Regions from separate parts of the Streptomyces sp. NPDC048389 genome, predicted to be linked through region 2. Evidence: riboswitches for the same ligand, from Rfam matches in the RefSeq annotation. Region 2 holds a riboswitch; each other region holds the start of a gene.

Region 1 (7,208 bases), on a different contig from region 2:
GGATCACGCTCGACGCGCTGGAGAAGATGCGCGAGGCGCCCGGCCTGCAGGCCCGGTTCAGTGACGAGCACATCGCCCTGTCGGTGTTCGCGTTCGACGATCAGATGCTGGTGACGCCGCACATCTCGAACCTGCTCGGGCACGAGTCGCCGATGCTGCACCTGCGCCGCCTCGGTGAGGACGGTCTGTACGACCGGTTCGCGTCACACGTGACCGCCTTGTGGGAGACGGGCCGCCCAGTCTGGTCCTGACGCGCGAATGCGCCCCCTTCCGCCCGTAGGCGGAAGGGGGCGTTGGTGTTCAGGGAGGTGCGGGGGGACTGCCGTTCAGGGCGACGTCCACGCGGTCGACAGCGTCCCGCAGCGACTGGCCCGAGTTCGGGTGCAGCTCGTGCTCGACTGAGGTGAGACGGTCCTCGATACCGTCCAGGCGCTCCATGACGCCCTTGCGTTCCGGCACTCCGGGGCGTGGCGGTACGCCGTTCCAGTCGTCGACGAAGTCGTCCACCCGGGTGGCGATGCGCCGTACGCCGCGGACGAGGCGCCACAGCAGGCCGAGCCCCGCGCAGACCGCGACCGCGGCGAGAGACCAGACGACCAGGCCGTCAACGGCGGGAACGCCCGTGCTCTCGCTCATCTACACCCCCTTGGCGAGGCTCGCGCTGTTGGTCACGTCCCGCACTCGGGCGATGAGCCCCTTCACCAGGGCGAGTGCAGCGCCGACACCGCCGGCGAGTGCGGCGTACCACATGCTCCCGTCGAGGGGCTGGGTGACGACGATCCCGGCGAGGAAGCTCTGCAGGAACGTGGCGAGGACTCGCTCGAAGAGGTCGCGTCCGTAGGTGGTTGCGGTCTTCAGGACGGTGCGGTCGGGGGTGGGCCGTTCAGGGCGACGGCGACACGGTCGACGCGCCCCGGCCCCGGCCCCGGGCGGGGCGGCACCGGCTCAGGCGCGGCGGCGGCAGGAGAGGAAGACCTGTTCCTCCGGGGGCACGTCGGCGATGGCCGGGGCATAGGTGTACGAGGTCTCCTCGAGGATGTCGAAGCCCGCCGTCTCGATGACCGTGCGCAGCTCTTCGCGGAGGTAGCCGGACACCCGGATGGTGTGTCCGAGGAACGGGATCGGGCGGTTGTCGACGTCCGCCTCCACCATCGAGACCACGAACGGGCCGCCCGGAACCAGCAGGTGGCAGATGGTCCGCAGGGCCACGGGGATCTCGGCGCGCGGGAGCATGAGGAGGGAGAAGAAGGCGGCGGCTCCGTCGAAGCGGCCCAGGTCGACCCGGCCGCCGGGGTGGAGGTCGGCGAGGTCGAGATGGTGGAACGTCGCTTCGGGGACCTTCTCCCTGGCCAGGTCCACCATGCCGCTCGACAGGTCGACGCCCACCACCTCGTGCCCGGCGTCGACCAGTTGGCGTGCGGTCGGTACGCCCGTACCGCACCCGAGGTCCAGTACCCGTGATCCGGAGGGCAGCGAGCGGATCAGCCATTCGCCGGCGGCGAGCTGTCCCTCTTTGTGCGGGAACGCCTCGTCGTAGCGGTCGCCGATGGCGTCGAAGGCCGCGGCCTGCTCCCCGCGTTCACCCGGCAGGCTCTCGTAGTCGGCGTCGTCCCCTGTGGTCACGAACGTACCTTTCTCGAGGTCATCCCGAAGCCCCCATCATCCCGTCCGGGGCTGCCGGTGTCAGGGGTCCCGGTCGTCGGGCGGCCAGGAGCACGGCCCCGAGCGGGGCGGGGCGGGGCGAGGGGTGACGGGCTCACGGCCTCCGGCCGGGGCGGGAGTGACGGCGGGCGGCCTCACGCGTTCGGGGCGGGAGTGACGGCGGGCGGCCTCACGCGTCCGGGGCGGGAGTGACGGCGGGCGGTCGCCTCACGCGTCCTGGGCGGCGGGCGGCCTCACGCGTCCGGGACGGTGAGGTCCAGGCGGTCGAGCCGCTCCGGGTCGGTCAGGATGTTGATCTCCGCGATCCTTCCGCCGGTGACCGTGAACGCCATGACCGCCAAGGGCTGTCCGCCCGCCATCTCGACGACTCCGGCCGCCCCGTTGACCAGGGCCGGACGGGCCACCTCCGCGAGGTGCGCGTAGGTGATCGCCTGGGCGGCGACGGCCGCCGCGCCTCGTACGACCGAACCGGGACGCAGCGTCCCGCTGTCGGAACGGGCGACGACGTCCGGGGCGAGCACCGTGACGAGCGCCTCGAAGTCACCGCCGCGCGCCGCCGTGAGAAAGGCGTCGACGACGACCCGTTGACGGTCGAGGTCGGGGTCCGGTACGGGGGCGGAGCCCCGGACGCGGCGCCGGGCACGACTGGCCAGCTGACGGGTGGCGGCCGGAGTGCGGCCGACGACGGGGGCGATCTCGTCGAAGGGCACCCCGAACATGTCGTGTAGTACGAACGCCAGCCGCTCGGCGGGCGCCAGCGTCTCCAGCACGACGAGGAGCGCGAGCCCGACCGAGTCGGCGAGCAGCGCCCGGTGTTCCGGATCCACGGTGCCCGCGCTGCTCACGATCGGTTCCGGCAGGTGCACGTCCATCGGCTCCTCGCGCCGGGACGTACGCGAGCGCAGCATGTCCAGGCAGACCCGGCCCACCACGGTCGTCAGCCAGCCGCCCAGGTTGTTGATCCCGTCGGAGTCGCTACGGCTGAGCCGGAGCCACGCCTCCTGGACGGCGTCGTCCGCCTCGCTCAGTGAACCGAGCATCCGGTAGGCGACCGCGCGCAGTTGTGTACGGTGCGCCTCGAACCGCTCGGCCAGGAAGTCGTGGTCGTCCATCGTCGTTCCGTCCCCTCGTCGTGCACTGATCATCCGGTTGTCCGTATGTCTGACGAACGGAGGAGGGGTGATGTGACGGCGTCGGGGCGGCTGCGCGGAAAAGGTGGAGTTGATCTTGCTCGGGATGCCGTAAGGTTGTGTTCACCGACGCGGGGTGGAGCAGCTCGGTAGCTCGCTGGGCTCATAACCCAGAGGTCGCAGGTTCAAATCCTGTCCCCGCTACTGATGACACCGGCCCGGTGGTCGATCTCCACGATCGCCCACCGGGCCGGTGGCTTTTCCAGGCTGCCGGCTTTGCTCCCGGTGACTGTCCCGACCGTCTCGGCATTCGCCCGGCCGGGCGACGGGAAGTAATTGTGCGGCGCGTCGACGCTCAGCCTGAGGAGGGCGCGGTACTGTCCGCAGCCGTCAGCGGACCCGGCAGGAGACCATCTTTGGGACAGCAGCGGCGTGATCAGGGCGGCGTGCGGCGGGCACCGTGGTCCGTCCGGGCCCTGCCCTTGGCGATGATCGTCGCAGGCGTGGTCTTCGACCTGCTGACGCCTCCTCGTTTCACCGCGGTGCCGCTCTTCGCGGCCGCGCCGCTCCTCGCCGCCCCCCTCTTCCCGTTCGTGATGACCTTGCTCATGGGCGTCGCCGCCCTCATGGGCGTGAGCGGCATGCATGTGGCGAACGGGACCACTGCGCAGATCACCGCCCTCACCGAGACCACCACCGTGCTCACCGTGGCGGCCCTCGCGCTGCTCATCAACAGGGTCGTGCAACGCAGCGGCGAACAGCTGGCCTCGGCCCGGGTGATCGCGGAGACCGCGCAGCGCGCCGTGCTGCCCGCGCCGGCAGACCGGATCGGCGGTCTGCACATCGCCGCCCGGTACGAGGCGGCGCAGGAGGGCGCGTTCATCGGCGGTGACCTCTTCGCTGTGCAGGACACCCCGTACGGCGTGCGTCTCATCGTGGGCGACGTCCGTGGCAAGGGGCTGGGGGCGGTGGGGACCGTGGCGGTCATCATCGGTGCGTTCCGTGAGGCCGCGGAGCAGGAGCGCTCGCTCGAGGGCGTGGGGCAGCGGCTGGAGCGTGCCCTCAAGCGGGAGGGCACTCGGCGGGAGGGCCTGGACGCGGTGGAGGGTTTCACCACTGCCGTGCTGGGCGAGATTCCCCGCGGCGGTGCGATGGTGCGGCTGGTGAACCGGGGGCATCCGGAGCCGCTGCTGCTGCACGCCGACGGTGCGCTGGACGTTCTGCGGCCGCGGCAGGCGGCGCTGCCGCTCGGCATGGGTCTGGGGGAGTGGCCGGACCGGGCGGAGGAGTTCCCGCTGCCCGACGGGGCGACACTTCTGCTCTACACGGACGGCGTCACGGAGGCGCGTGACGACCGCGGTGTCTTCTACGACCCGGTCGAACGGCTCGCCGGGCGGCTCTTCCCGGGGCCCGGGGAGCTGCTGGACGCGCTCGTCGACGACGTACGCCGGTACACCGGCGGCGGGTCGAACGACGACATGGCGCTGCTGGCCGTCGGCCGGCCGGCGCGGGGGCAGCCGGAGCGGCGCAGGACGGTGCCGGTGGTTCCCCATGAGACGTGACAGGAGACGTGAGCAGGGAGCGGAAGCGGATGGCGCCGCCGGGCACGCCGGCCGACGGGGCGGCGCAGCCGGTCCACCGCCCCCGTCCTCACGGCCTGTGATCGAGGGACACCCCTCCGCATAACATTTGATACAACGTCAGAAAAAGGTCCGGTCCTGACGTTTGATCAAGTCGCCCCGTTGCGGGGGTGTCTGTCCGATTAAGTCCCCGTCCGAATCGTTAATGATCAACCGGAACGGCTTGGAATCCGACCCCGCCGTCTATTAACGTTCGATAACGCAGCGCGGTCGTCCCAGCCGTCGTCAGAGGCGGCACCGTGCGCACGCGCCGAATCCCGCAAGGGAGCCGGGGAACCACCAATTGGGGTGAATCGGGCACCTCTTGCCGTGCAGTTCGCGGTCGAGGCGCCCGTAGGAGACCTTCCTGCTCCGAACCCGTCAGCTAACCCGGTAGGCGAGAAGGAAGGAAGGAGTACGCCTTCGTGGCGTCCAACATGCCTGCCCCAGAAACCCGCTTCGCGTCCGAACACGCCGGTGGCGACGCGCCCGAGCGGACCTGGGAGGAATGGAATCCCACCGAGGAGTCCATCCGCCCCGTGCGCGGCCGGCACCGTGTCATCAAGCAGCGCGGCGGACTCGCCCGCAGCTCCACGGTGCTCGGCGTCGGTGTGATCGCCGCGGTCGGCGCCGGTGGCATAGCCACCGCGCAGGACAAGCCGGCGGTTTCCATCTCCCTTCCCGACGCCATCACGGACAACCTTCCCGATGCCAAGTCCCTTCCGGGCGTCGGCTCGTTGGTCTCGGGCGACTCCGACGCCGCGGGCGAGGTCAACACCGCCCCGCTGACCGCCGCCGCGGCGCCCGTGGCCGACGGTGGCGACAGCTCCGCGCAGTCGACGGGCGCCGGCGAGGCACTGCGCGCCCGCATCCTCCAGCAGGCCGAGCAGCAGCAGGCCGCGGCGGACGCGGAGGCCAAGGCCGCGGCGGAGAAGCTCGCCGCGGAACAGGCCGCGGCCGCGGCCGCGAAGCAGCAGAGCGAGGCGGAGGCCAAGGCCGCCGAGGAGAAGCGCAAGGCGGAGGAGGCGGCCAGGGCCAAGGCGGAGGCCGAGCGTCTCGCCGAGCTCGCGAAGAGCTTCTCCCTGCCCACCTCCTCGTACACGATCACCTCCACCTACGGCGAGTCCGGCTCCCTCTGGTCCTCCGGCCAGCACACCGGCCTGGACTTCGCCGCCCCGACCGGCACCCCGGTCAAGGCCGTCCACGGCGGTACGGTCAAGTCCGCGGGTTGGTCCGGCTCCTACGGCTACCGCATCGTCCTCGAACTGGACGACGGCACCGAGGTCCTGTACGCCCACCTGTCGTCGATGACGGCGAGCGCGGGCCAGACGGTCACCACCGGCGAGACGATCGGTCGCGTCGGCGCCACCGGCAACGTCACCGGGCCTCACCTGCACCTGGAGGTGCACACCCCGGGCGGCTCCGGCATCGACCCGATGTCCTGGCTGCGCAGCAAGGGCCTCACGGTCTGATCCCTGCCCGGTACGGGGGCGCCGCATGCTCACCCCATGCGCTGCTTCGTGCCGGGCACATCCATGTCTCCTCCCGCCCCCGCCGCACACCCGCCCCGACGCCAGGGCATCCCGCCGTGCGCGGGTCATGGACATCCCGCCGTCTCGACGGGGGACCGGCGCGGGTCAGGAGCGGTACGGGTTGTAGCCGCCGTAGTCGCGGTACGGAGGCGGCGCCGGTGCGCGGCTCGTCGCCCGGGCCGCGTACGCCAGTGACGGCCCCGCCACCTGTCGACGCTGCCACAGATGGTGCAGCAGCTCCTGCTCGCGCTCCGCGAAGTCCGGGCCCGCCGCGCCCCGGTGTGCCCGTCGGCGCAGGAAGGCCAGCGATGTCGCGAACGACTCGTACTCCGACACCGCGTGGCCGGCGGCCGGGCCGTATGTGCGCCGGGCGAAGTCGCGCGCCATCGTGCGGGCCCGCATCGATGAAAGGGCCCGGGGCTCGGCCGCCGGTATCCAGCCCGCCGCGGCGTAGGCGGGGAGCTCGTCGGATATCGTGCGCAGCTCGCGCTGGCGGCTCCATATCGCCAGCCAGGCGAGCAGCCCGAAGGCCGGCACCATGAACGCCCCGTACACGGCGTAGAAGCCCCACGGGCTGAGCATCGACGCCGAGCCGTTCCACAGGGCGTGCATGCCCATCGCGAGGGTCAGGCCGAGGAGTGGCGGCGCGATACGCCGCAGCCGCCGGTGGCGGCGCGCGCCGAGGGCGGCGAAACCGAAACCGAGGCCCGTCAGCACGGTGAAGAGCGGGTGGGCGAACGGTGACATCACCACCCGTACGAAGAAGGTCGCCGCGGTCACGGAGGCGAAGCCGGACGTGCCCGTCGACTGGTCCTCGTCGAACGCGCTGCCCAGATAGAGGATGTTCTCCGTGAAGGCGAAGCCGGTGGAGGTGAAGCCGGCGACCACCACACCGTCCACGACTCCGGTGAAGTCCCTTCTGCGGAAGACGAAGAGCAGCAGGATCGCGGCGGCCTTGGCGCTCTCCTCGACGACGGGCGCGACGACCGTCGCCCCGATGGTGTCGGCGGACGCGGGATCGGCGGTCGCCGTCGCTATCCAGCGGGTCGCGAACGTGTTCGCGACGATCGCGATCAGGGCCGCGGCGCAGGCGCCCCAGGCGAATGCGAAGAGCAGATTCCGCCAGGGGCCCGGCTCGACCCGGTCCAGCCAGCGGAACGCGGCCAGCAGCAGCGGGACCGGCAGCGTCGCCAGAGCGAGACCCACCAGGAAGCCATGGGTGCCGGTCTGTTCCCGCACGAGCACCAGGATCACCAGGCCGCACA
Region 2 (7,208 bases):
TGGCGGAGCGGGCCGCCATACCGTACGCCTCGTCGACCCGCTTCAGGGCCTGCGGGAAGGTGATCTTCTCGCGGAGCGCGAGAGCGTCGACCATCGCCTCCGCGCGCTCGCCGATGCCGCGCTTCGGCACGTTCAGGATGCGGCGCAACGGGACGTTGTCCTCGGGGTTGGCGAGGACGCGCAGATAGGCCAGCACGTCGCGGACCTCCTTGCGCTCGTAGAAGCGCACACCGCCGACGACCTTGTAGGGCAGGCCGACGCGGATGAAGATCTCCTCGAAGACACGCGACTGGGCGTTCGTACGGTAGAAGACGGCGACGTCGCCGGCCTTCGCCTCGCCCTGGTCGGTGAGCCGGTCGATCTCGTCGGCGACGAACTGGGCCTCGTCGTGCTCGGTGTCCGCGACGTAGCCGGTGATCCGGGCACCCTCGCCCGCGTTCGTCCACAGGTTCTTGGGGCGGCGGGACTCGTTGCGCTCGATGACGGCGTTGGCGGCGGACAGGATCGTCTGGGTGGAGCGGTAGTTCTGCTCCAGCAGGATCGTCGTCGCGTCCGGGTAGTCCTCCTCGAACTGGAGGATGTTGCGGATGGTCGCGCCGCGGAAGGCGTAGATCGACTGGTCGGCGTCACCGACGACGCAGAGCTCGGCCGGGTCGAGGTCCTCGTAGCCGGTGCCGACCAGTTCGCGCACGAGCGTGTACTGGGCGTGGTTGGTGTCCTGGTACTCGTCGACGAGGACGTGCCGGAAGCGGCGGCGGTAGTGCTCGGCGACGTCCGGGAACGCCTGGAGCAGGTGGACCGTCGTCATGATGATGTCGTCGAAGTCCAGGGCGTTGGCCTCGCGCAGCCTCGCCTGGTACATCCGGTACGCCTCTGCGAGCGTCTTCTCAAAGCCTCCCCCAGAGCCTTCGGCCTGGGAGGCACCCCCAAGCGCCTGGTCGGCGAAGGTCTCCTCGTCGATCAACTCGTTCTTCAGGTTCGAGATCTTGGCACTGAAGGACTTCGGCGGGAACTTCTTCGGGTCGAGGTCCAGATCGCGGCAGACCAGTGACATCAGCCGCTTCGAGTCGGCGGCGTCGTAGATCGAGAACGACGAGGTGAAGCCGAGCTTCTTGGACTCGCGGCGCAGGATGCGCACGCACGCGCTGTGGAAGGTCATGACCCACATGGCGTTCGCCCGCGGGCCCACCAGCTGCTCGACGCGCTCCTTCATCTCACCGGCGGCCTTGTTGGTGAAGGTGATCGCCAGTATCTGGCCGGGGTGCACATGCCGGGTCCCCAGCAGATGCGCGATGCGGTGCGTGAGCACCCGGGTCTTGCCCGAGCCGGCGCCGGCCACGATGAGCAGGGGCGACCCCGTGTGCACGACGGCGGCACGCTGCTGTTCGTTCAGCCCGTCGAGAAGCGCGGCGGGGTCCACGACGGGGCGCGGCGCGCCGTCGCGGTAGTACCCGTCGCGAGCCGGAGGCACGTCGAAAGCGCCCTGGAAGAGGTCGTCCGGGACCTGTTCCGGAGCCGAATCCTCGGGCGGCGGTGGATGCTCGTCCCCGTGGGGCTGGAGATCCGCCAGGAAGCTGTCGTCAAAGAGGCTGCTCATCGCCTAACGAGTCTAGGCGGCCGCACCGACAACCGTGGCCGCACGGCAACACCGGAAGGCGGCCACGATCGGTGACGGGACGAATCCGCCAGGCGACAGATCCTCCACCGGAGGCCCGGCCCGGGCGACCCGCCGAAAAAGGTCACGAACATGTATCGGACAAATCGAACATCAACCTTCACAGCAGCTGCACGAGTTGGCTAGCGTGCTCGACCAGGCGGCCCGCACCCCTCCCGGCGAACCACGCCGAACGGGCGGCCTGCGCCGAATCCGACCTCCCGCCATGGAAGTTCGGAACCGGGGACCCACCCTCCTGACGTCGTCTTCGACGCAGGAGGCCCAGCACCACCGGGGTGAATCGGACCGCGCTCCACTCGGTCCGTAGGGCACCTTCCGTTCGCCCGAACCCGACAGCTAACCCGGTAGGCGGTCCACGGAAGAAGGAGATGCCGGCCTTGGCGTCGCATCGCAAGCCCCGCAGCCGAACCGCAAAACCGTCCTCCGCCGTCGGGTTCACCACCGCAGCCCTCGCAGGTGTGACCCTGCTCTCCACGCAGAGCGCGACCGCCGCGCCCTCCGAGCCGAAGCCCAGCATCGAAGAGGTGCAGAAGAAGGTCGACGACCTGTACCGGCAGGCCGGCAGCGCCACGCAGGAGTACAACAAGGCCAAGGAAGCCACCGGCGAGAAGCGCCGGGAGGTGGACCAGCTCCTCGACGAGGCGGCCGAGCGCACCGAGAAGCTCAACGTGTCCCGCCGCGCCCTCGGCAACTACGCGGCCGCGCAGTACCGCACCGGCTCCGTCACGCCCACCGCCGCGCTGATGTTCGCGGACAGTCCGCAGGCGTACTTCGACCAGACCCAGCTGATGGACCGGATGACGGACCAGCAGCGCAGAGCGGTCAGCGAGTACGAGACCGAGCGGGCGGCGGCGGCCAGGCAGCGTGCGGAGGCGACCAAGCGTCTCGAGTCGCTCACGGACTCCCAGGAGGCGCTGCGCACCAGCAAGCAGACGGTGCAGACCAAGCTCGCGGAGGCGCGCACCCTGCTGGCGACGCTGACCGCGGAGGAGAAGGCACGGCTCGCCGCGATCGAGCGGAAGAAGGAGGAGGAGGCCCGCCGCAAGGCCGAGGAGAAGGCCGCGGCGGAGGCCCGCGCCAGGGCGGAGGCCGAGCGGCAGCGCGCGGAACGCGAGACGCCCCCGGTCACGGACACCGGCACCGGCACCACCGACCCGGGGACGGGCACCGGCACCGGCACCGGCACGGACGACGGCACCTACACGGCCAAGGCCGACAAGGTCCTCGCGTTCGCCCGCGCCCAGATCGGCAAGCCGTACGTCTGGGGCGCGACGGGCCCGAGCTCGTACGACTGCTCCGGCCTCACACAGGCCGCGTGGAAGGCGGCCGGGGTGGACCTGCCGCGCACCACGTGGGACCAGGTGAAGGTCGGCACCCGCGTCGCCACGGCGGATCTGCTCCCCGGTGACCTGGTCTTCTTCTACGACGACATCAGCCACGTCGGGATCTACATCGGCGACGGCAAGATGATCCACGCCCCCAAGCCGGGCACGAACGTCCGCGAGGAGTCCATCTACTACATGCCGATCCACGGCAGCGTCCGCCCCGCCTGACCCCGGACGCACGAGTGCCCGGGCGGCCGGAGCCGCCCGGGCACTCGTGCGTCCGGTCCGGATCAGGTCCAGAGGGTGGCGATGAAGATGTTGGCCGCGGTCAGGCCGCCCACCGCGCCGAACAGCGCCTTGTCGACCTTCTCCTCGTCCCGCTTGACGTACACGAGGCCGAGGATCACCACCAGGACCGCCAGCTTGACGCCGATCTTGACGTTGTTCACGGCCTGGTCGTCGGCCTGGTTCAGACCCACCAGCGCCACGCCCGTGACCAGCATCGTCAGCGCGCCGTGCAGCATCGCCGGATTGAAGCGGGCCGTGCCCTCTCCCATGGCCTTCATCTGGGTCAGGAATCCGCCCAGCAGCGAGGCGATACCGATGACGTGCAGGGCGACGAAGACATTGATGAGTACGTCCATGGCCGGAGCCTAACCCTCCCCATACCACCGCCCGTCGGGGAGGTGGGCCTGCTCCGCCACATCGGTCGGCAGGCCGCGGCAATGCGGCCCCGGGGCGTCCAGCGCGTGATCAGCAACCGGTCCAGAGCGTCCATCTTCGGTACTTTGCGGTCCTTCCGCCCCCTCCCCGTGACCGCGGCGTCTAGCGTCCTGCCCCAGGTGGCCGACTCCCCACCCGCCGTCGTACAGCCGGACGGCACTCGGCCGCCACCGCCGGGAGATCCGGCGGCGGGCCGCTCCCCTGTGCGGCCCGCCGCCGGACGCGAACGGCGGCAGCGAACGACGGAAGGACGTGGAAGCCCTCGTGGCAGCCCACCGGAAACCAAGGCCGCGCCTGTTCGGCGGCCAGGCCGCCCGTACCGCGATCACTCTCGCCCTCGCCGGCGCGGCGACCGGCACCGCGTTCGAGGGCTCGGGTCACGCAGAGCCCCGCCTCACCCCCGCGCAGGTCAAGAGCAAGGTCGACAAGCTGTACCAGGAGGCGGAGGCCGCCACCGAGAAGTACAACGGCGCCAAGGAGCAGACGGAGAGCGCCCGCAGGTCGCTCGACGCGCTGCGCGACGAGGCGGCGCGCAGGACCGAGCGGTTGAACGCCTCACGCAACGCGCTCGGTTCGGTCGCCACGGCCCAGTACCGCGACGGCGGCATGGACCCCGGCCTGCGCCTCGCACTCACCTCGGACCCGGAGGAATACCTGGAACGCGCCGCCCTCGCAGAACGGGTCGGCGCACGGCAGGCCGCCGCGATCGCCGGGGTCCACCGGCAACTGAGGGACCTGGAGCACCTCAAGACACAGGCCGCGGAGAAGATCGCGACGCTCGAGGCCCGCCGCAAGGAACTGGCCGGTCACAAGGCCACGGTCCGCGGCAAACTCAAGACCGCCGAGCGGCTGCTGGCCGAACTCACCGCCGAGCAGCGCGCCGCGTACAACAGCGGCGGCTCCACCCCGGCGCCCGCCAGGGCCGACCGCACCGACACCCCCCGGGGCCCCCTGCGGGCCCCCGGCAGCCGGGCCGCACAGGCCGTCGCCCACGCGTACGGGGCGCTCGGCAAACCCTACGTGTGGGGCGCGACGGGTCCCGGCTCCTACGACTGCTCCGGCCTCACCCAGGCCGCCTGGCGCTCCGCGGGGGTGTCGCTGCCGCGCACCACGTACACCCAGATCAACGCCGGCGAGCGCATCCCCCGCTCCCGACTCGCCCCGGGGGACCTGGTGTTCTTCTACTCGGGCGTCACGCACGTCGGGCTGTACATCGGTGGCGGCAAGATGATCCACGCGCCGCGGCCCGGCGCCCCGGTGCGGATCGCGCCGATCGACGAGATGCCGTTCGCGGGAGCGACCCGTCCCGCGTGACGGCAGTGCCGCGGTGCCGCCGTGGCGTGTCCCTCACCCGGAGCCGGTCACAGGGACCGGTCACGGGGACCGGTCACAGGGGCCGGTCACACCAGGCGGCGGGCCGTCGCCCACCGGGTCAGCTCGTGCCGGTTGGACAACTGCAGCTTGCGCAGCACGGCGGAGACATGCGACTCGACGGTCTTCACCGAGATGAACAGCTGCTTGGCGATCTCCTTGTACGCGTACCCGCGTGCGATCAGCCGCAGCACCTCCCGTTCCCGCTGCGTCAGCCGGTCCAGGTCCTCGTCGACCGGCGGCGCGTCCGTGGAGGCGAACGCGTCCAGTACGAAGCCGGCCAGCCTCGGAGAGAACACCGCGTCGCCGTCCTGCACCCGGAAGACCGAGTCGACCAGGTCCGTGCCGGTGATGGTCTTGGTGACATAGCCGCGGGCACCGCCCCGGATCACGCCGATCACGTCCTCCGCGGCATCGGAGACCGACAGCGCCAGGAAACGCACCGGGTTCTCCGCCGCGCCCATCAGCGGGGCGCAGCGACGCAGCACCTCGACCCCGCCCCCGCCGGGCAGATGCACGTCGAGCAGGACGACCTCCGGCCGGGTCGCCGTGATCACGGTGACCGCCTGGTCGACGTCGGCGGCCTCGCCGACGACCTCGACGCCCGTCCGCTCGGTCTGCCCGATCTCGGCCTGCACACCGGTGCGGAACATCCGGTGGTCATCGACGAGCACGACCCGTGCCCGTCGCTCCTCGGTCTGTTCTGCGCCCTCGGTCATCCGTCCGCCCTCTCCATCTCGAGCTCCACTTCCGTGCCGTCCCCGGGCACGGAACGCAGCCGCGCCGTACCGCCGTTGCGCTGCATACGGCCGATGATCGACTCCCTGACGCCCATCCGGTCCTCCGGTACGTCGTCCAGGTCGAAGCCCGGCCCCCGGTCCCGTACGGACACGAAGACCGTACGGCCCTCGACCTCCGCGAACACCTGCACCGCCCCTCCCGCGCCACCGTACTTGGCGGCGTTGACCATCGCCTCGCGCGCGGCCTGCATCTGCGCCGCCAGTTTCTCGTCGAGCGGGCAGTCGCCGACGACGACCACCTCCAGCGGGACCCCGTGCTTGTCCTCGACCTCGGCGGCCGTCCTCTTGACCGCCTCCGCGAGGGTGGCGGGCTCCTCGTCCTCTTCCTTGCCGGTGCCCTCCGGCTTGTAGAGCCAGTTTCGCAGCTCGCGTTCCTGGGCGCGGGCGAGCCGTCGGACCTCTCCGGCGTCACCGGCGTTCCGCTGGATCAGGGTGAGCGTGTGCAGTACGGAGTCGTGGACGTGTGCGGCGACCTCGGCCCGCTCCTGGGCACGGATCCGCATCGTCCGCTCCTCGGAGAGATCCTGCGTCATCCGCACCAGCCAGGGGCCCGCGAGCAGGGCGGCACCGGCGATGACGGCAACCGCGGCGGTCAGCACGTTGCCCAGTTGGGCGGCGGATCCGCGGACCACCATGAAGACGGTCAGGCCCATACCGACGAGCGCGACGCCGGCCAGCGTCCGGGCCAGCTGGAGCAGCCGCCGGCGGCGCCCGACGTCGGTCCAGCGGGCGCGGCGGGCGTTGTCCGCCTGACGCCAGACCAGGATGACGCCCGCGCCGATCAGCAGTGTCGGCCACACGTAGCGGTTGCTGCCGCGCATGTCGACGTTGCCGACGAACACCGCGGCACCGAAGAGCAGCGCGAGCATCGCGAAGAGCTGGCCCTTGTCCGGCTTGCGCAGCCTGCGGCGCCCGTCGGGAGTCGTCTCGAACACCGAGCGCGGCTCCTCCGTCCGGCCGCCGACCCCGAGCGGCACGACGATCCAGAACACCGCGTAGAGCACCGCGCCGAGACCGTCGACCAGGAACAGTCCGAGGAAGACCAGGCGCACCCAGACGACCGGGAGCCCCAGATGGCCGGCCAGACCACGGGCCACCCCGCCGAGCATCCGCCCGTCGGCGCTGCGGTACAGCCTGCGCAGAGCCGGCTCCTCCGGCAGGGGTGCGTGGGAGGAACCGGTGGTTCCCGGAGTGGCGACTGGCATGCCTCGATCGTCACACGTGGGAACCCGGCGCGGTATCAGGGTCGTCCCTGAACCGCTCCCCGGCCGGCCCCGGCCCTTCCCTGATCCGGCCGCGGTCGTCTCGGGGTCG
Region 3 (7,208 bases), on a different contig from region 2:
ATCGTCCTGCTCACCGCCAGCCACCGCGTCGCGCCCGGGCTGCTGTCCTGGCCCGCGTGGCAGACGCTGCGCGCCGCGGACCGGGTGGTGTGCGCCGACGCGGCGCACCGGCAGCCGGCCTACCTGCGGGAGGCGGGCATCACCGTCGAGCACGCCGCGCCGACCGCCGAGGAGCTGGTGGAGTACTGCGCGGCCGGCGGCCGCACGGTCGTCGTGCTGGCCTCCGGCGAGGGCGAGGCGGCGCTGACCGACGGTCTGGCCCGCCTCGGCGGCTCCGGCCGCATGGCGATGCCGGACCTGGAACTGCTCCCCGGCGCGTACGACCTGCCCGGAGCACGGCTGCTGGACCTCGTGGAGGTCATGGACCGCATCCGCCGCGAATGCCCCTGGTCGTCGCGGCAGACCCACAAGGGTCTGGCCAAGTACGGCATCGAGGAGGCGTACGAACTCGTCGAGGCCATCGAGGACGGCGACCGGGACGAGCTGCGCGAGGAACTGGGGGACGTACTGCTCCAGGTCGTCTTCCACGCCCGCATCGCCGAGGAGGACGCGCAGGAGCCCTTCTCTGTGGACGACGTCGCGGGCACGATCGTCGAGAAGCTGATCCACCGGCACCCGCACGTCTTCGGTGAGGAGACCGCCTCGACGCCCGAGGAGGTCAAGGCGCACTGGCTGCGTACCAAGGCGATCGAGAAGCAGCGCGCGTCGGTGACCGACGGTGTGCCGCTCGGCCAGCCGGGTCTCGCGCTGGCGGCGAAGCTCGCCTCCCGGGTGCGTACGGCCGGCCTCGACGTGGACCTCCCGGCCGGAGCGGGCATCGGGTACGAGCTGCTGGCCCTCGCCGTACGCGCGGAGGCGGACGGCGTCGACCCCGAGGCGGCGCTGCGAGCGGCGGCACGGGCCTACCGGGACGCGATCCGGGCGGCGGAGGGCCGGCCCGGTAACGTCGAGGGGTGAACGACCCGAACACCGCGCCCGAGCTCTTCACCTGGGAGTTCGCGACCGACCCGTACCCCGCCTACGCATGGCTGCGCGAGCACTCGCCGGTGCACCGGACCCGGCTGCCCAGCGGGGTCGAGGCTTGGCTGGTCACCCGCTACGCGGACGCCCGGCAGGCGCTCGCCGACCAGCGGCTGTCGAAGAACCCGGCGCATCACGCCGAGCCGGCGCACGCGAAGGGGAAGACGGGCATCCCCGGCGAACGCAAGGCGGAGCTGATGACGCATCTGCTGAACATCGACCCGCCGGACCACACCAGGCTGCGCCGCCTCGTCTCCAAGGCGTTCACCCCGCGGCGGGTGGCGGAGTTCGCGCCGCGGGTTCAGGAGCTGACGGACCGGCTCATCGACGACATCTTCGAAAAACAGCACAGCGCGGACAAGGGGGAGGCGGACCTCATCCACGAGTTCGCGTTCCCGCTGCCCATCTACGCCATCTGCGACATGCTCGGCGTCCCGCGCGAGGACCAGGACGACTTCCGTGACTGGGCCGGGATGATGATCCGCCACGGCGGCGGCCCGCGCGGCGGAGTGGCCCGTTCGGTGAAGAAGATGCGCGGTTACCTGGCCGAACTGATCCACCGCAAGCGGCGGGAGCCGGGGGACGACCTCATCTCGGGGCTCATCAGGGCGTCCGACCACGGCGAGCACCTCACCGAGAACGAGGCCGCCGCGATGGCCTTCATCCTCCTCTTCGCGGGCTTCGAGACCACCGTCAACCTCATCGGCAACGGTGTCTACGCGCTGCTGCGCCACCCCGGGCAGCGTGAGCGCCTCCAGGCGTCGCTGGCGGCCGGGGAGAGCGGCCTGTTGGCGACCGGGGTGGAGGAACTGCTGCGCTACGACGGGCCGGTGGAGCTCGCGACCTGGCGGTTCGCCACCGAGCCGCTGACACTCGGCGGGCAGCGGATCGCGGCGGGCGACCCCGTACTCGTCGTCCTCGCGGCCGCCGACCGCGACCCGGAACGCTTCGACGCCCCCGACACGCTCGACCTGTCACGGACCGACAACCAGCATCTGGGGTACGGCCACGGCATCCACTACTGCCTCGGCGCCCCGCTCGCCCGGCTCGAGGGGCAGACCGCACTGGCCACTCTGCTCCGCAGAATGCCGGACTTGCGGCTTGCGGGAGATCCGGACGATTTGCGCTGGCGTGGGGGGCTCATCATGCGTGGATTGCGCACTCTGCCCGTTGAGTTCACAGTTCAAACAAGCTGACGCCACATCAACTCTGTGACTTTCACGTGATCTCCGCTGCATCGACTTGTGACTTACGTTCGAATGCGGCTACGTTCACCGTCATTCGGCAGGCGTCAGCAGGCCGCAAGAACCACCGTCGTCACGCGAAAGGCAACCGCATGCTCTCCGGGAACGGACGACACCGCCGACCCCGCCAGGCTCCGGCCCTCATCGTCGCGGCAGGGGTGACCGGTTCGGCCATCGCCATCCCGCTGCTCGGTGCGGGCTCGGCCTCCGCGGCGGAGGCGAGCACCTGGGACCGCGTCGCGGAGTGCGAGAGCGGCGGGGCCTGGAGCGCCGACTTCGACAACGGCTTCTACGGCGGGTTGCAGTTCTCGCAGGAGACCTGGGACACCTACGGCGGCACGGTGTACGCGCCGAGCGCCGACCTCGCGAGCCGCTCGCAGCAGATAGCGGTCGCGGAGAAGGTGCTCGCCGCCGAGGGGCCCGACGCCTGGCCCGCCTGCGGTCCGCTCGCCGGACTGAAGGACGACGGCGCGGACACCGGCGTCGACCCGGGCATCCTCCCGCTGCCGCGGCAGAGCGAAGCGCCGGCCGGTGAGCCGTCGTCGGACGCCTCCGACCCCCTCGGCGTTCTCGACCCGGCCGACCCTGAAGCCGGCCTGCCCGCCGGGGGCTCGTCGGACGCCTCGGGCTCCGCGGAGGACTCCGGCGCACCGGACGCCGGTGACGCCGCTGCGCCGTCCGGTGACGCGGCCGGCCGGCCGGCCCCCAAGGGCGACGACACCGGGGCGGCGCCGGCGGACGGTGCCACCGAGCCGACCCCGTCCGAAGAGGCTGTGACCGGCGCCGGCAAGCACCGCGGTGCGTCCGCCGGCGACGAGGCGGGCGCGGGCGAGCCGGGCGAGATCCGCGAAGGCGGCCGCCATGCCTCGCGGGGTGACGCCTCCGGCCGGAAGGGGGACGTCGCGGCAACCGGCCCCGGCGCGTACACCGTTCGGCCCGGCGACAACCTGTGTGACATCGCCGCCGCGCAGGAGGTGCCCGGCGGGTGGCCCGCCCTCTATGAGGCGAACGAGGAGACCGTCGGTTCGGACCCGGACCTCATCCTTCCCGGTCAGACGCTCGATCTGGGCCTGGAGCGGCGCTAGTTCAGGCGGTGGTTCGTAGGCTTATGTCCGCTTCGTTCGAGTGAGACAAGGGTCTCTTTGCCCCAACTGGGGCACAACGTCCCGCGAATTCGGCCACTCCGCCCCCCACCTGCGAAAACGGACATCCATGGGTGGTCGGTTCGGGCGTTTTCTCCCCGATGTTCGACTTTGAACATCGGGGAGTCCTGTGTCTACGGTCTGAACTGCTCGCCACCGCGGGCACCGTCGACCGATACGCCGAATCCTGCCGTCGGTCGGGGGGAACAGTCGTCGCTCAGAGCGCCGAAGGCAGGAGCGGGGGACCCAAGGTAAGCGCCGGGACCGTCCGTCCGGATCGAGAGATCCGCGGACCGGAGCCGGCTGGGGGTGAAGCCCGCGCGTCCCACGGACGTGCGGCCGGGCAACTCACAGGCCCGAACCCGACAGCTCACCTCGTAGGCGTCGGTGAGGAGAAGTTCCATGCTGCGTTCTTCCGGCAAGGCCAAGCACCGTCGCCCGTCGAAGATCACCCGTCTCGTCGCGCTCGCCGGTGTCGCCGGCGCCGCCATCGCCGCCCCGGTTCTCGGCGCGACCTCCGCCTCCGCCGCCACCGCCTCCGAGTGGGACGCCGTCGCCCAGTGCGAGTCCGGCGGCAACTGGTCCATCAACACGGGCAACGGCTACTACGGCGGCCTGCAGTTCTCCGCCTCCACCTGGGCCGCGTACGGCGGCACCGCCTACGCCTCGACCGCCGACCAGGCGTCCAAGGCCCAGCAGATCGAGATAGCCGAGAAGGTCCTGGCCGGTCAGGGCAAGGGTGCCTGGCCGAGCTGCGGCGTCGGCCTGTCCGGCGCCTCCTACGACGGCGGCTCCGCCGACACCGAGCCCGCCCAGCCGTCTCGGGAGCGCGCCGAGGCCCCCACCACGCGCTCCGAGCGTGCCGAGGCCCCCGCCCCCGCGGAGAAGGCCGAGAAGCCTGCCGCCGCCGCGCCCGAGGCCAAGGGCTTCAAGAAGGGCGACGGCGAGTACAAGGTCGAGGCCGGCGACACCCTGAGCAAGATCGCCGAGGCCGAGAAGGTCAAGGGCGGCTGGGAGAAGCTGTTCGAGCTGAACAAGGACATCGTCGAGGACGCCGACGTGATCTACCCGGGTCAGCAGCTCCACCTGAGCTGACCCCCTCCCCCCGCGGTCCGGCGGTCGTGGGGGGCACCCGTCTCCGAACGGAATCCGAGCACCCCGGCCCGGCGCGCCTTCCCCCCGTACGCGCCGGGCCGGGGCTCGGTCCGTTCGGGGGCCGGCGCCCGGGACGCCGGTTACCCGCGGGTAGAAACCGCCCCGTTTGTCCGGTCCCAAGGGTCTTGATGCCCTTTTTCGTCCCAGGGGGCGGGCATGGGCCGGGCCTTTGCCGCCAGGGCGGTTAGGCTCTTGCCGCAAGGCCAAGCAGACCTCTGCACCTTTTCTCGCGTCACATCCCAGAAGGAGATGCTCGTGCCGTCCATCGACGTCGTCGTAGCCCGGGAAATCCTGGACTCCCGAGGCAACCCCACGGTCGAGGTCGAGGTTGGCCTCGACGACGGCAGCACGGGTCGTGCTGCAGTTCCGTCCGGCGCCTCCACCGGTGCGTTCGAAGCTCTCGAGCTCCGCGACGGTGACAAGAACCGCTACCAGGGCAAGGGCGTCGAGAAGGCCGTCCTCGCCGTCATCGAGCAGATCGGCCCGGAGCTCGTCGGCTACGACGCCACCGAGCAGCGCCTGATCGACCAGGCGATGTTCGACCTGGACGCCACCCCGGACAAGTCCTCCCTCGGCGCCAACGCCATTCTCGGCGTCTCCCTCGCCGTGGCGCACGCCGCCTCCGAGGCGTCCGACCTGCCGCTCTTCCGCTACCTGGGCGGCCCGAACGCGCACCTGCTGCCCGTTCCGATGATGAACATCCTGAACGGCGGCTCGCACGCCGACTCCAACGTGGACATCCAGGAGTTCATGATCGCGCCGATCGGCGCCGAGTCCTTCTCCGAGGCGCTGCGCTGGGGCACCGAGGTCTACCACACCCTCAAGAAGGTGCTGAAGCAGAAGGGCCTGTCCACCGGCCTCGGCGACGAGGGCGGCTTCGCGCCGAACCTCGACTCCAACCGCGCCGCCCTCGACCTCATCCTCGAGGCGATCAAGGAAGCCGGTTACGCCCCGGGCAAGGACATCGCGCTCGCGCTCGACGTCGCCGCGTCCGAGTTCTACAAGGACGGCTCGTACGAGTTCGAGGGCAAGTCCCGCTCGGCCGCCGAGATGACGGAGTACTACGAGGAGCTCGTCGCCTCCTACCCGCTGGTCTCCATCGAGGACCCGCTGTTCGAGGACGACTGGGACGGCTGGAAGGTCCTCACCGAGAAGCTGGGCAGCAAGGTCCAGATCGTCGGCGACGACCTCTTCGTCACCAACCCGGAGCGTCTGGCCCGCGGCATCGAGGAAGCCGCCGCCAACGCGCTGCTCGTCAAGGTCAACCAGATCGGCTCGCTGACCGAGACCCTCGACGCCGTCGAGCTCGCGCAGCGCAACGGGTTCAAGTGCATGATGTCCCACCGCTCCGGCGAGACCGAGGACGTCACCATCGCCGACCTGGCCGTCGCCACCAACTGCGGCCAGATCAAGACCGGCGCCCCGGCCCGCTCCGAGCGCGTCGCCAAGTACAACCAGCTGCTGCGCATCGAGGAGATCCTCGACGACGCGGCGGTGTACGCGGGCCGCAGCGCGTTCCCGCGGTTCCGCTTCGCGGACCAGTAAGCGCAGCGGGCACGAGGGCTGATCACCGGCTGACGCCCTGTCGTCCGTACGTCCCCGGCCACGGTCCCGTACCGTGTCCGGGGACGTCGGCGTGTGAAGGGGAGGCGAGGGAATGGCGCGCAGGCCGCAAGCGGACAGGTTCTCCACCGCGACCAGGCTGCGGCTGCTCGGCGAGCAGACCGCCGCCCGCGTCTACCGCTCCCAGAACCGCCGCCAGGCCCGCCGCTCCCGGCTCACCGGCCGCGCGGCCTTCCTCGCCCTCGTCGTCTGTTCGCTCGTCGTGGCGCTCGCCTACCCGATGCGCCAGTACGTCTCCCAGCGGGCGGACATCGCCGAGCAGGAGCGCCTCCTGGACGAGGCACGCGCACAGGTCGAGCAGCTCAAGGACGAGAAGGCGCGCCTCCAGGACGACATGTACATCCGGCGGCTCGCCCGCGAGCATCTGCACTACGTGGTCCCGGGGGAGACCGGCTACACCATGATCGACCCCGAGGCCGCGGAGCGCCGCCGCGAAGAGGGCGGCGCGGCCGAACGGCCGTGGTACTCGAACGTATGGAACGGCGTGGACAGCGCCGACGGTCCGCAGCAGAAGTAGGCGCAGCAGAAGCAGCAGCCGCAGCAGAAGCCGCAGCAGAAGCAAGCGCACCGGCAGAATCAAGCGCAGCAGCAGAAGTCACCGAACAAGGCAGGCATGGAAACCCCTCCTCCCACCACCGAATCCACCGAGCCCACGGACGCGGACGTCGCCGCGTTCAAGGAGCAGCTCGGCCGGCCGCCGCGCGGTCTGCGCTCGATCGCGCACCGCTGCCCGTGCGGGCAGCCCGACGTGGTCGAGACCGCGCCGCGGCTCCCCGACGGGACCCCCTTCCCGACGCTGTACTACCTGACGTGTCCGCGAGCCGCCTCCGCGATCGGAACGCTCGAGGCGAACGGGGTCATGAAGGAGATGACCGAACGCCTGGCCGCAGACCCGGAACTCGCCGCCGCGTACCGGGCCGCCCATGAGGACTACATCGCCCGCCGTGACGCCATCGAGGTCCTGGAGGGCTTCCCCAGCGCGGGCGGCATGCCGGACCGGGTGAAGTGCCTGCACGTCCTGGTC
Region 4 (7,208 bases), on a different contig from region 2:
GGTCGGCGGAGACCGGCATGGCCTGCCGGCAGTCGCCGGCGACGATCTCGGCCCGGTCGGCGAGCGAGCCGCCTTCGCGCAGCCGCGGATCGGCGGCCGCGACGACACGGGGCAGATCCAGCAGCGTGCCCCGGACATGCGGGTGCTTCTCGAGCAGTCCGGCCAGGACATGGCCCTGGCCGCCACCGATGTCGGCGACCGTTTTCACGCCGTCGAGGTCGAGGACCTCGGCGACGTCCCGCGCCGACTGGGTGCTGGAGGTGGTCATCGCCCGGTTGAACACCTGCGCCGACTCCGGCGCGTCGGCATGGAGGTAGTCGAAGAACTCCTTGCCGTACAGGTCGGCGAAGACGCTGCCGCCGGACCTGACCGCCCGGTCGAGGAGCGGCCAGGCGTCCCACGTCCACGGCTCCGTGCACCACAGGGCGATGTCCCGCAGGCTGTGCGGGTCGTCCTCGCGCAGCAGCCGGGACATCTCCGTGTGGACGAACCTGCCGTCCTCGTCCTCCTCGAAGATCCCGTAGCAGGTCAGGGCGCGCAGCAGCCGCTTCAGGGCCCTGGGCTGTGCCTTCACCTCCGCCGCGAGTTCAGCCGCGGTCGCCGGTGCTTCGCCGAGCGCGTCCGCGACGCCCAGGCGGGCCGCCGCGCGCAGGGCGGCGGCACAGGCGGCGCCGAAGACGAGCTCCCGCATCCGCATCGCAGGCGGGGTGGTTGCGCTTGCAGTGGTCATGCGGCATCGGTCTTTCGTGAGGGGCCGGGGCCGGTCGGCTCCGTCCGGGCGGTCAGCACAGGCCCGCGGGCTCGGAGGACTGGCACATGTTTCCGGCGAAGAGGTTGCCGGTGCCGTTGGTGTCGCGGTTGGCCAGATCGGCGGCCCCGTTGCCGAGGACCACGTTGTTCCTGATGACGTTGTCGGTGCCGGCGGCGCCCACGATGGACTTGAAGAGCACGATCCCGCCGGACATCGGGGCGGCGCCCACGTTCCCGCGGATCACGTTCCGCTCCACCAGGGTTTCCTCGGTGCCGGTGAGGACGAGGCCGGTGCCCTGGATCTCGGGCAGCCGCGCGGTCTTGTCGCAGTGCTTGTTGTTCTCGTGCACGCGGTTGTAACGAACCGTCAGCTTGCCGGCGCGCGGGGTGGTCTCGTCACCGACGAGGAACGCGCCCGCGCAGTTGCCGGTGATCTCGTTGGCCTGGACCGTCAGGTTCCGCACCCGGCGGATCGTGGTGCCGATGCGGTTGTCGACCATGAGGTTGCCGGAGACGACCGTGCCCATGGTGTCGGTGGCCCCGGCCTCCTCGCTGACGGTGTTCGCCACGAAGATGCCCGCGTCGCCGTTGCCCCGTACGAGGTTGCTGCGCAGGGCCGACCGGGTGGACCGCTCCTGGGCGATGCCCCAGGTGCCGTTGTTCTCGGCTGTCACCTGCCGGACCGTCAGCCGGTCGGTCCAGGCGGCCCAGACGCCGTTCTTCGCGAAACCACTGAGTGTCAGGGACTCGATCCCGACGCCCTCGACGGGCTGCTTCTCGGTGCCGAGCACGCAGATGCCGTTGCCGGCGGCCGCGCAGGAGCCGGCCTTCGCGGCGGTCGGGGACGGCTTCAGCACCGTCCGGCTGCCCGCGCCGCGCAGGGTCAGGTCCGAGGTGGTGATCCGGACGCTTTCGGTGAAGGTACCGGCGGCGATGTCGACCGTGTCGCCGGGCTGCGCGGCGTCCACGGCGGCCTGGATGGACTCGCCCGGCAGTACCTGGTGGGTGACGGCGGCGCGGGCGGGGGCCGCCGCGCCGAGGCCGGACACGGCGAGCAGAGCCGCGCATCCGAGCAGGGTCATTTGTCGCTTTGTCATAAACCGAAGCTATGCACATTCGCGGCCGAATCGGCACAAACCACGCCTGGGAGGGTGTGTGTCGCGCCCACCCAGACGTGGCCCTGCAGCCCTCAGTGCGGCATTCAGGCGTCTTCGAAGTAGACGTCGAGAACCGCGTCCAGCTCCTCGGTCCACTCCTTGAGGCGCCCCCTGGCCGGCGCCTCGACGTCCGCGTTGAACCAGCGGTTGGCCGCCACATGGACGGTGACGGCGAACCGGCGCCCGAAGCGGGCCGGCTTCACCTCGACCGCCCCGATCTCGTCCCACGCGAATTCCGCCTCCTGGTCGTCCAGGGTGAAGCGGATACCGGACCGGTCGGCGGCGATCGACCCACGGCGGTCACTGACCTCGAAGGCGGGGCCGTCCGCCGCCTCCCTCGACGCTGCCTCCTTCGACGCCGCTTCCTTCGACGCTTCTTCCTGCGCGTCCGAATCGCTGCGGGTGTCGGCGTCGGCGCCCGTGGTGGTGTCCGACTCGGCGGCGCCGGCTGCCGCCGGCTCCGGCTTCTTGCCCTCCGGCTCGGCGGCGGACCTCTTGCCGGCCTCCTCGTTCCCCTCCTTCACTGCAGGCGGGGGCCCGGTCAGGCCCGGCACGAACGCCGGGTCCGTCCCCACGGCGATGTCGATCTTCGGCTTCGGATCTATCTGCTGCTCCACGGCGGGCAGTATGGACGACGAAGCCGTACGAGACCAATGCGTCCGCCGGACCCCGCGCCGGAACTCGTGGTCGGGCGCCCGATCCCCGCCGTCCGGCCGGGTGATCGTCGCAGCCTCCGGCCATGACTGCGGACACCGGGTGTCCGACGCCCACACGGAAATCCACGCCGCCGCGGGGCGACCTTCTCGCGGGCTTCGCCCGGGTGTGAGCGTTCATCGGCCGGTCCCGGTACGGCCTGGCACCGGTCGGCGTCGGCGCGGTCGGTGCCGTACCGGCCGGCGGGGCCGTGGCCGTGGCGCTCCGCGGGGCGACGGGGCCGGACGGCGCGCGGTGCGGCCGCCGAAGCGGTGCAACCGGCTGGTGGCGCCGGCCGACGCGCTCAGGACCGTCGCGCCGCCGGCAGTGCGGTCGCCGTGGCCGGACGGCCGACGAGACCGTGCATGCGATGGTGCGGTGTGGGGGCCGCCGTCGCGCCGCGGCTCTCCTCGTTCCATGTGTTCGAACGGCCGGACACGGCAAAGCCGGTGCCCGGGGCGCGTGGGGCGCGCCCCGGGCACCGGCCCGGTGAACCGAGGGCGACGGATCAGCCGTCGCGCAGGTTCTGTCTAGTAAGGGCCGTTCACGTTGTCGATCGAGCCGTACCGGTCGGCGGCGTAGTTGCACGCGGCGGTGATGTTGGCGACCGGGTCGTACAGGTCGTAGGACGTGCCGGGGACGTGGTAAGCGTCGAAGGTCGGCTGGATGACCTGCAGCAGGCCCTTCGAAGGCGTGCCGTTGATGGCGTTGATGTCCCAGTTGTTGATCGCCATCGGGTTGCCGGAGGACTCCCGCATGATGTTGCGGTGAATTCCCTCGTAGCTTCCGGGAATTCCGTGCTGGGCCATGATGTCCAGCGATTCCTTGATCCAGCCGTCGAGGTTGTCGGCGTAGGCCGGCTTCGCGGCGACCTTCTCCGTCTTCACCGCAGTGGCCTTGGCCACCGGCGCGCTCTTCCGCTCCGAGCGGTCCGCACGGTCGGTCTCGGCGGCACGGTCGGCCTTCTTGGGCGCGGCCTTCGCCTCTGCCTCGGAGGCGGCGCCGATCGTCAGCTCGAGGCCCGGGTGAATCAGCGACGGGTTGTCGCCGACAGCCTTCCGGTTGTCCTTGTAGAGCTGCTTCCAGCCGCCGTCGAGGGAATGCGCGGCGGCGATCTTGGAAAGGGAGTCGCCGGCGACCACGGAATAGACGACGGGGTCGGACTTCTCGGCGGCGGCCGGAGCGGTCACGGCGGCCGGCTGTGCCGCGGGAGCGGCCTGAGCAGCGGTGGCGCCGATGAGCGGCAGGGCCAGGGCCGCGCCGCCCGTGCTCACGGCGATGATTCCGCGGGTCAGCGAACGGGCCCTGGTACGACGGTGCTTACCCTCTGTGGGCATGGTGAATTCCTCTCCGTCGCCTGCGAGGTGAGCTGTCGGGTTCGGGCTGGAGATGCCCGGCCGCACGGGAATGCGACTTCACCCCGAGCCGTTCCGTATTCCGGATCGGCGGCTTACCTGGTTCCCCCGCTCCTGCCGTACGTGAGTCGTTGCGGTCTGGTTTCCGGACGGCGGCAGGATTCGGCGGTCCACCCGGATTGACGGTGACCGTAAGCGAGAGCGTCCCGGCGAAACAAGTGCCGAATTGTGGATCACAATCCGAAAGGCGGTTCCGCAGGGGTGATTTCCTATTGTCATTACCGCGTCAAGAAACTCAAACCCCCTTTCGCCCAAGGGGAGTGGGGGGTCGAGTGACATTGCCGTTGCTCAGCGCCAGGTGACTGACATCACGGGCCGGTCGCGCAACCGCGGGCCCCGCCCGACCGTCTCCCCTGCGCCAACTCGCAACAATCGCCCGGAATTCACCTTCAGTACAGTTCGGCCAAATTATTCATAACGGACATTTACACCAAAGCACCGCGAGGCTCCCGGCGCAGGCCGGGGAACCCCGCGGTGCCGGCCGCGGTCCGTCTCAGCCGACGGTGCAGCCCTCGCCCCCCAAGGTGAAGGCGTCGGGGCTGTCGTTCTCACCCGACCAGTCCCCCGTGAAGCCGAAGCCCACGGAAGCACCGGCGGCCACCGTGCCGTTCCAGGAGACGTTGCCGACCGTCACCTCGGCCCCGGTCTGCCGGTGGGTGGCGTTCCACATCCGTCCGGCCTTCTGCCCGTCGGGGAAGGTCCAGCGCAGCTCCCAGCCGTCCAGAGCCGCGTCACCCGTGTTGGTGAGCGTCACATCGGCCTGGAAGCCGCCCGACCACTCGTTCGTGATGGTGTACGTCACCCTGCAGCCGGTGCCCGCGGGCGGCTCCTCCGGGCCGGGGCCCGGACCCGGGCCCGGGTTGCCGCCACCGTCCCCGTCCGACGACTCGCCGTAGATGATGCCGCGCCCGTTGGTGGCCACGTACACCCGGCCGAAGACCCGTGGGTCGCCCGTGATCGCCGCCCCGGTCCAGCCCCACTGGTGTGCGTCGTCATTGATCCGCGTCCAGCTCGCCCCCGCGTCCGTGGAGCGGAAGATGCCGCGGACACCGCCGATCTTCGCACTGGCGAAGAGCGTCTGGTACGAGGCGCCGGCCGCCGCCCTGCCGAAGCCGACGGCATCCGCCTCGTCCACGCCGGAGACCTTCACGAAGGTCGCTCCGGAGTCCGTGGAGTGCCACATCCCGTACGTCCCGTCCGCCGTGCCGCCCGCGAGCCAGACGTCTCCCTCCACACCGGGAACCGCCTTGAAGCGGACATTTCCCTCTTCCGGGAGTCCGGACGCCCCGGCGGTGAAGGTGGCGCCGCCGTCGGCCGACACATAGAACGTGCCGGCCTTGAAGCCGTAGAACTTCTTCGGGTTCTCGCGGTCGGACTCGACGATCGCCCCTGCCGGGATGCCGCTGGATGCCGTCCACGAGCTGCCGAAGCCGGTGGTGCGGTGCACACCGGCGCCGTCCGGGCTCCAGACGAAGCCGCTGCCGTCCGACGCGGCGGCAACCGTGCCGCCGCCCCTCACCCCCGCGGGCTGCGACCCCTGGAACCAGTTGGCGCCGTTGTCCGTGGAGAAGGCGATGTGCGGGGCGGCGTCGGCGTTGCCGACCCGTACGACGGTGTCGGGAGCGGCCTCCGCGAAGTCCAGACCGGTGGTCGCCGACATGGTCGGCCGGGTGAACATCCTCTCGGGCACGGCGTCGAGGTCGGTATGGCGGAAGCCGCCGATGTCGAGAAGCCCGCTGAGCAGGGGCGCCCCCGACGGCGGGCTGACGAGGTCGGCGAGGCCGGCGGCGCGCAGGTGGGCCAGGATGTCAGCGGCAGACGGCACTGGTAGACAAGCGGACAGGTGTCCTCGGCGCGTTCTCTGATTTTCGTCACACATTTCCAACGGCCGCCGGGGGCACCCCGGTTACGCTCGCGTCGCACAGTTCCGGGCGGCAGTGTCCCCGGTCATAGGCGGGTGGTGAGCCAGCCGTCGGGCAGTTTCCGCAGCCAGCCGCGATCGGCGAGTCTGACCAGCCTCCCGCGCAGTGGCTCCAGCTTGGCCCGCACGCTGACGTCCACCCCGAGCGCGTCGCCGACCTGCCGGGTCATGACCGGTCCGGCGACCTGCCGCACGATGGCGAGGATGCGCTGGTAGTCCGGCGGGAGTGTGGTCTCCTCCACCTCTGACGTGCGGTGCGGGATCAGCGTCACCGCCCGTCCGCCCACGTGCCCGGGCGTCGGTGCGGCCGAGGCACGTTCGCCGGCGATCTGTTCGCTCACCCGTTCAAGGACCCGTTCGGCGACGGCGATTTCGTCGCGCTCGGCCCGCACCCGCGTTAACTGCTTGGCCAGATGTTCTTCGAGTTCGTCCAGTTCCGCGCGCCGCGCGGTGATGCGTTCCAGCACCTCGGGACCCATGCATCGGATCGTAGAAGGCCGCCCGGCCCCGGTGAGCGGGAACCAGGGAACCGATCGGCTCCGTCAGACGATCTGCTCCCGCAGGCTGCTGCCCACGACCAGCCCGAGCACCCCGACGGGCCGGCTGGGCAGCGCCGTCCCCGTCGAGGCGGACTCGGATCAGAAGCTGGCCACAGCCTCCTGCTCACTGTCGAAGACCTCAAAGACCGAGATCAGCTGGGTAGCCTGCAGGGTGTCATTGACCGTCGGGGGCAGGTTGACCAGCTTGAGCCTCCCGCCGCGGTTGGTGATGGTCGTGTAGCCCGAGACAAGCTCGCCGATCCCGGAGCTGTCGACCATGCTGACACCCTCCAGGTTGAGCAGGATGTTCGTCGCGCCGCCCTCCAGGGCCTCAGCGATGGCCTCACGGAGCCTGATATCCCCGACACCGATGGTGATCTTGCCCTTCATGTCGAGTACGGTCACATCGCCGATCTGGCGGGAGGTGATCTCCATGTATCTGCGTCCTTACGTGGTCGTATCGAACACCAGGACCACATCGGTCCCCGGCGGGTCGTCTCGGCACACGATGTCGTAGTGGTCGGTGACATGGTCGATCAGGACAAGCCCCCGGCCAGAAGACGTCAGGTTGACGTCGCCGGTCGCCTCGGGCCGGTCGAAGCCGTCCCCTTCGTCGCCGACGGTTACCCGCAACCGCCCTCCACGCAGCTCCGAGCTGAGCCGGACATGTCTGGCCGGGTCACGGCGGTTGCCATGGAGCACCGCGTTGGCGACGGCTTCCCTGACCGTGAGT

What was found. Region 2 has a riboswitch for cyclic di-AMP ahead of AB0903_RS23950 (C40 family peptidase). Riboswitches for the same ligand answer to the same signal wherever they lie in the genome.
Region 1: it holds a riboswitch for cyclic di-AMP, as region 2 does, so the genes downstream of both, AB0903_RS20410 (M23 family metallopeptidase) here and AB0903_RS23950 (C40 family peptidase) in region 2, are expected to answer to the same signal.
Region 3: it holds a riboswitch for cyclic di-AMP, as region 2 does, so the genes downstream of both, AB0903_RS08880 (transglycosylase family protein) here and AB0903_RS23950 (C40 family peptidase) in region 2, are expected to answer to the same signal.
Region 4: it holds a riboswitch for cyclic di-AMP, as region 2 does, so the genes downstream of both, AB0903_RS32145 (LysM peptidoglycan-binding domain-containing protein) here and AB0903_RS23950 (C40 family peptidase) in region 2, are expected to answer to the same signal.

Annotation. Positions count from the first base shown of each region.
Region 1 is NZ_JBEZKP010000029.1:16,866-24,073, reverse strand. It holds gene AB0903_RS20440 (DUF5919 domain-containing protein) at 1-251, shown strand, start outside; gene AB0903_RS20435 (hypothetical protein) at 301-636, opposite strand; gene AB0903_RS20430 (methyltransferase domain-containing protein) at 946-1,623, opposite strand; gene sigJ (RNA polymerase sigma factor SigJ) at 1,896-2,774, opposite strand; tRNA gene AB0903_RS20420 (tRNA-Met) at 2,923-2,996, shown strand; gene AB0903_RS20415 (PP2C family protein-serine/threonine phosphatase) at 3,209-4,354, shown strand; cyclic di-AMP (ydaO/yuaA leader) riboswitch at 4,671-4,826, shown strand; gene AB0903_RS20410 (M23 family metallopeptidase) at 4,837-5,883, shown strand; gene AB0903_RS20405 (PrsW family intramembrane metalloprotease) at 6,049-7,208, opposite strand, start outside.
Region 2 is NZ_JBEZKP010000039.1:24,475-31,682, reverse strand. It holds gene pcrA (DNA helicase PcrA) at 1-1,597, opposite strand, end outside; cyclic di-AMP (ydaO/yuaA leader) riboswitch at 1,850-2,042, shown strand; gene AB0903_RS23950 (C40 family peptidase) at 2,044-3,228, shown strand; gene AB0903_RS23945 (hypothetical protein) at 3,291-3,644, opposite strand; gene AB0903_RS23940 (NlpC/P60 family protein) at 3,988-5,037, shown strand; gene AB0903_RS23935 (response regulator transcription factor) at 5,124-5,813, opposite strand; gene AB0903_RS23930 (PspC domain-containing protein) at 5,810-7,099, opposite strand.
Region 3 is NZ_JBEZKP010000008.1:121,966-129,173, forward strand. It holds gene AB0903_RS08865 (nucleoside triphosphate pyrophosphohydrolase) at 1-957, shown strand, start outside; gene AB0903_RS08870 (cytochrome P450) at 954-2,216, shown strand; gene AB0903_RS08875 (transglycosylase family protein) at 2,357-3,349, shown strand; cyclic di-AMP (ydaO/yuaA leader) riboswitch at 3,620-3,805, shown strand; gene AB0903_RS08880 (transglycosylase family protein) at 3,812-4,501, shown strand; gene eno (phosphopyruvate hydratase) at 4,811-6,106, shown strand; gene AB0903_RS08890 (septum formation initiator family protein) at 6,219-6,701, shown strand; gene AB0903_RS08895 (DUF501 domain-containing protein) at 6,798-7,208, shown strand, end outside.
Region 4 is NZ_JBEZKP010000078.1:16,203-23,410, forward strand. It holds gene AB0903_RS32130 (methyltransferase) at 1-730, opposite strand, end outside; gene AB0903_RS32135 (right-handed parallel beta-helix repeat-containing protein) at 783-1,847, opposite strand; gene AB0903_RS32140 (hypothetical protein) at 1,952-2,524, opposite strand; gene AB0903_RS32145 (LysM peptidoglycan-binding domain-containing protein) at 3,131-3,937, opposite strand; cyclic di-AMP (ydaO/yuaA leader) riboswitch at 3,942-4,099, opposite strand; partial or broken gene AB0903_RS32150 (cellulose-binding domain-containing protein) at 4,509-5,795, opposite strand; gene AB0903_RS32155 (hypothetical protein) at 5,963-6,415, opposite strand; gene AB0903_RS32160 (STAS domain-containing protein) at 6,575-6,910, opposite strand; gene AB0903_RS32165 (ATP-binding protein) at 6,923-7,208, opposite strand, start outside.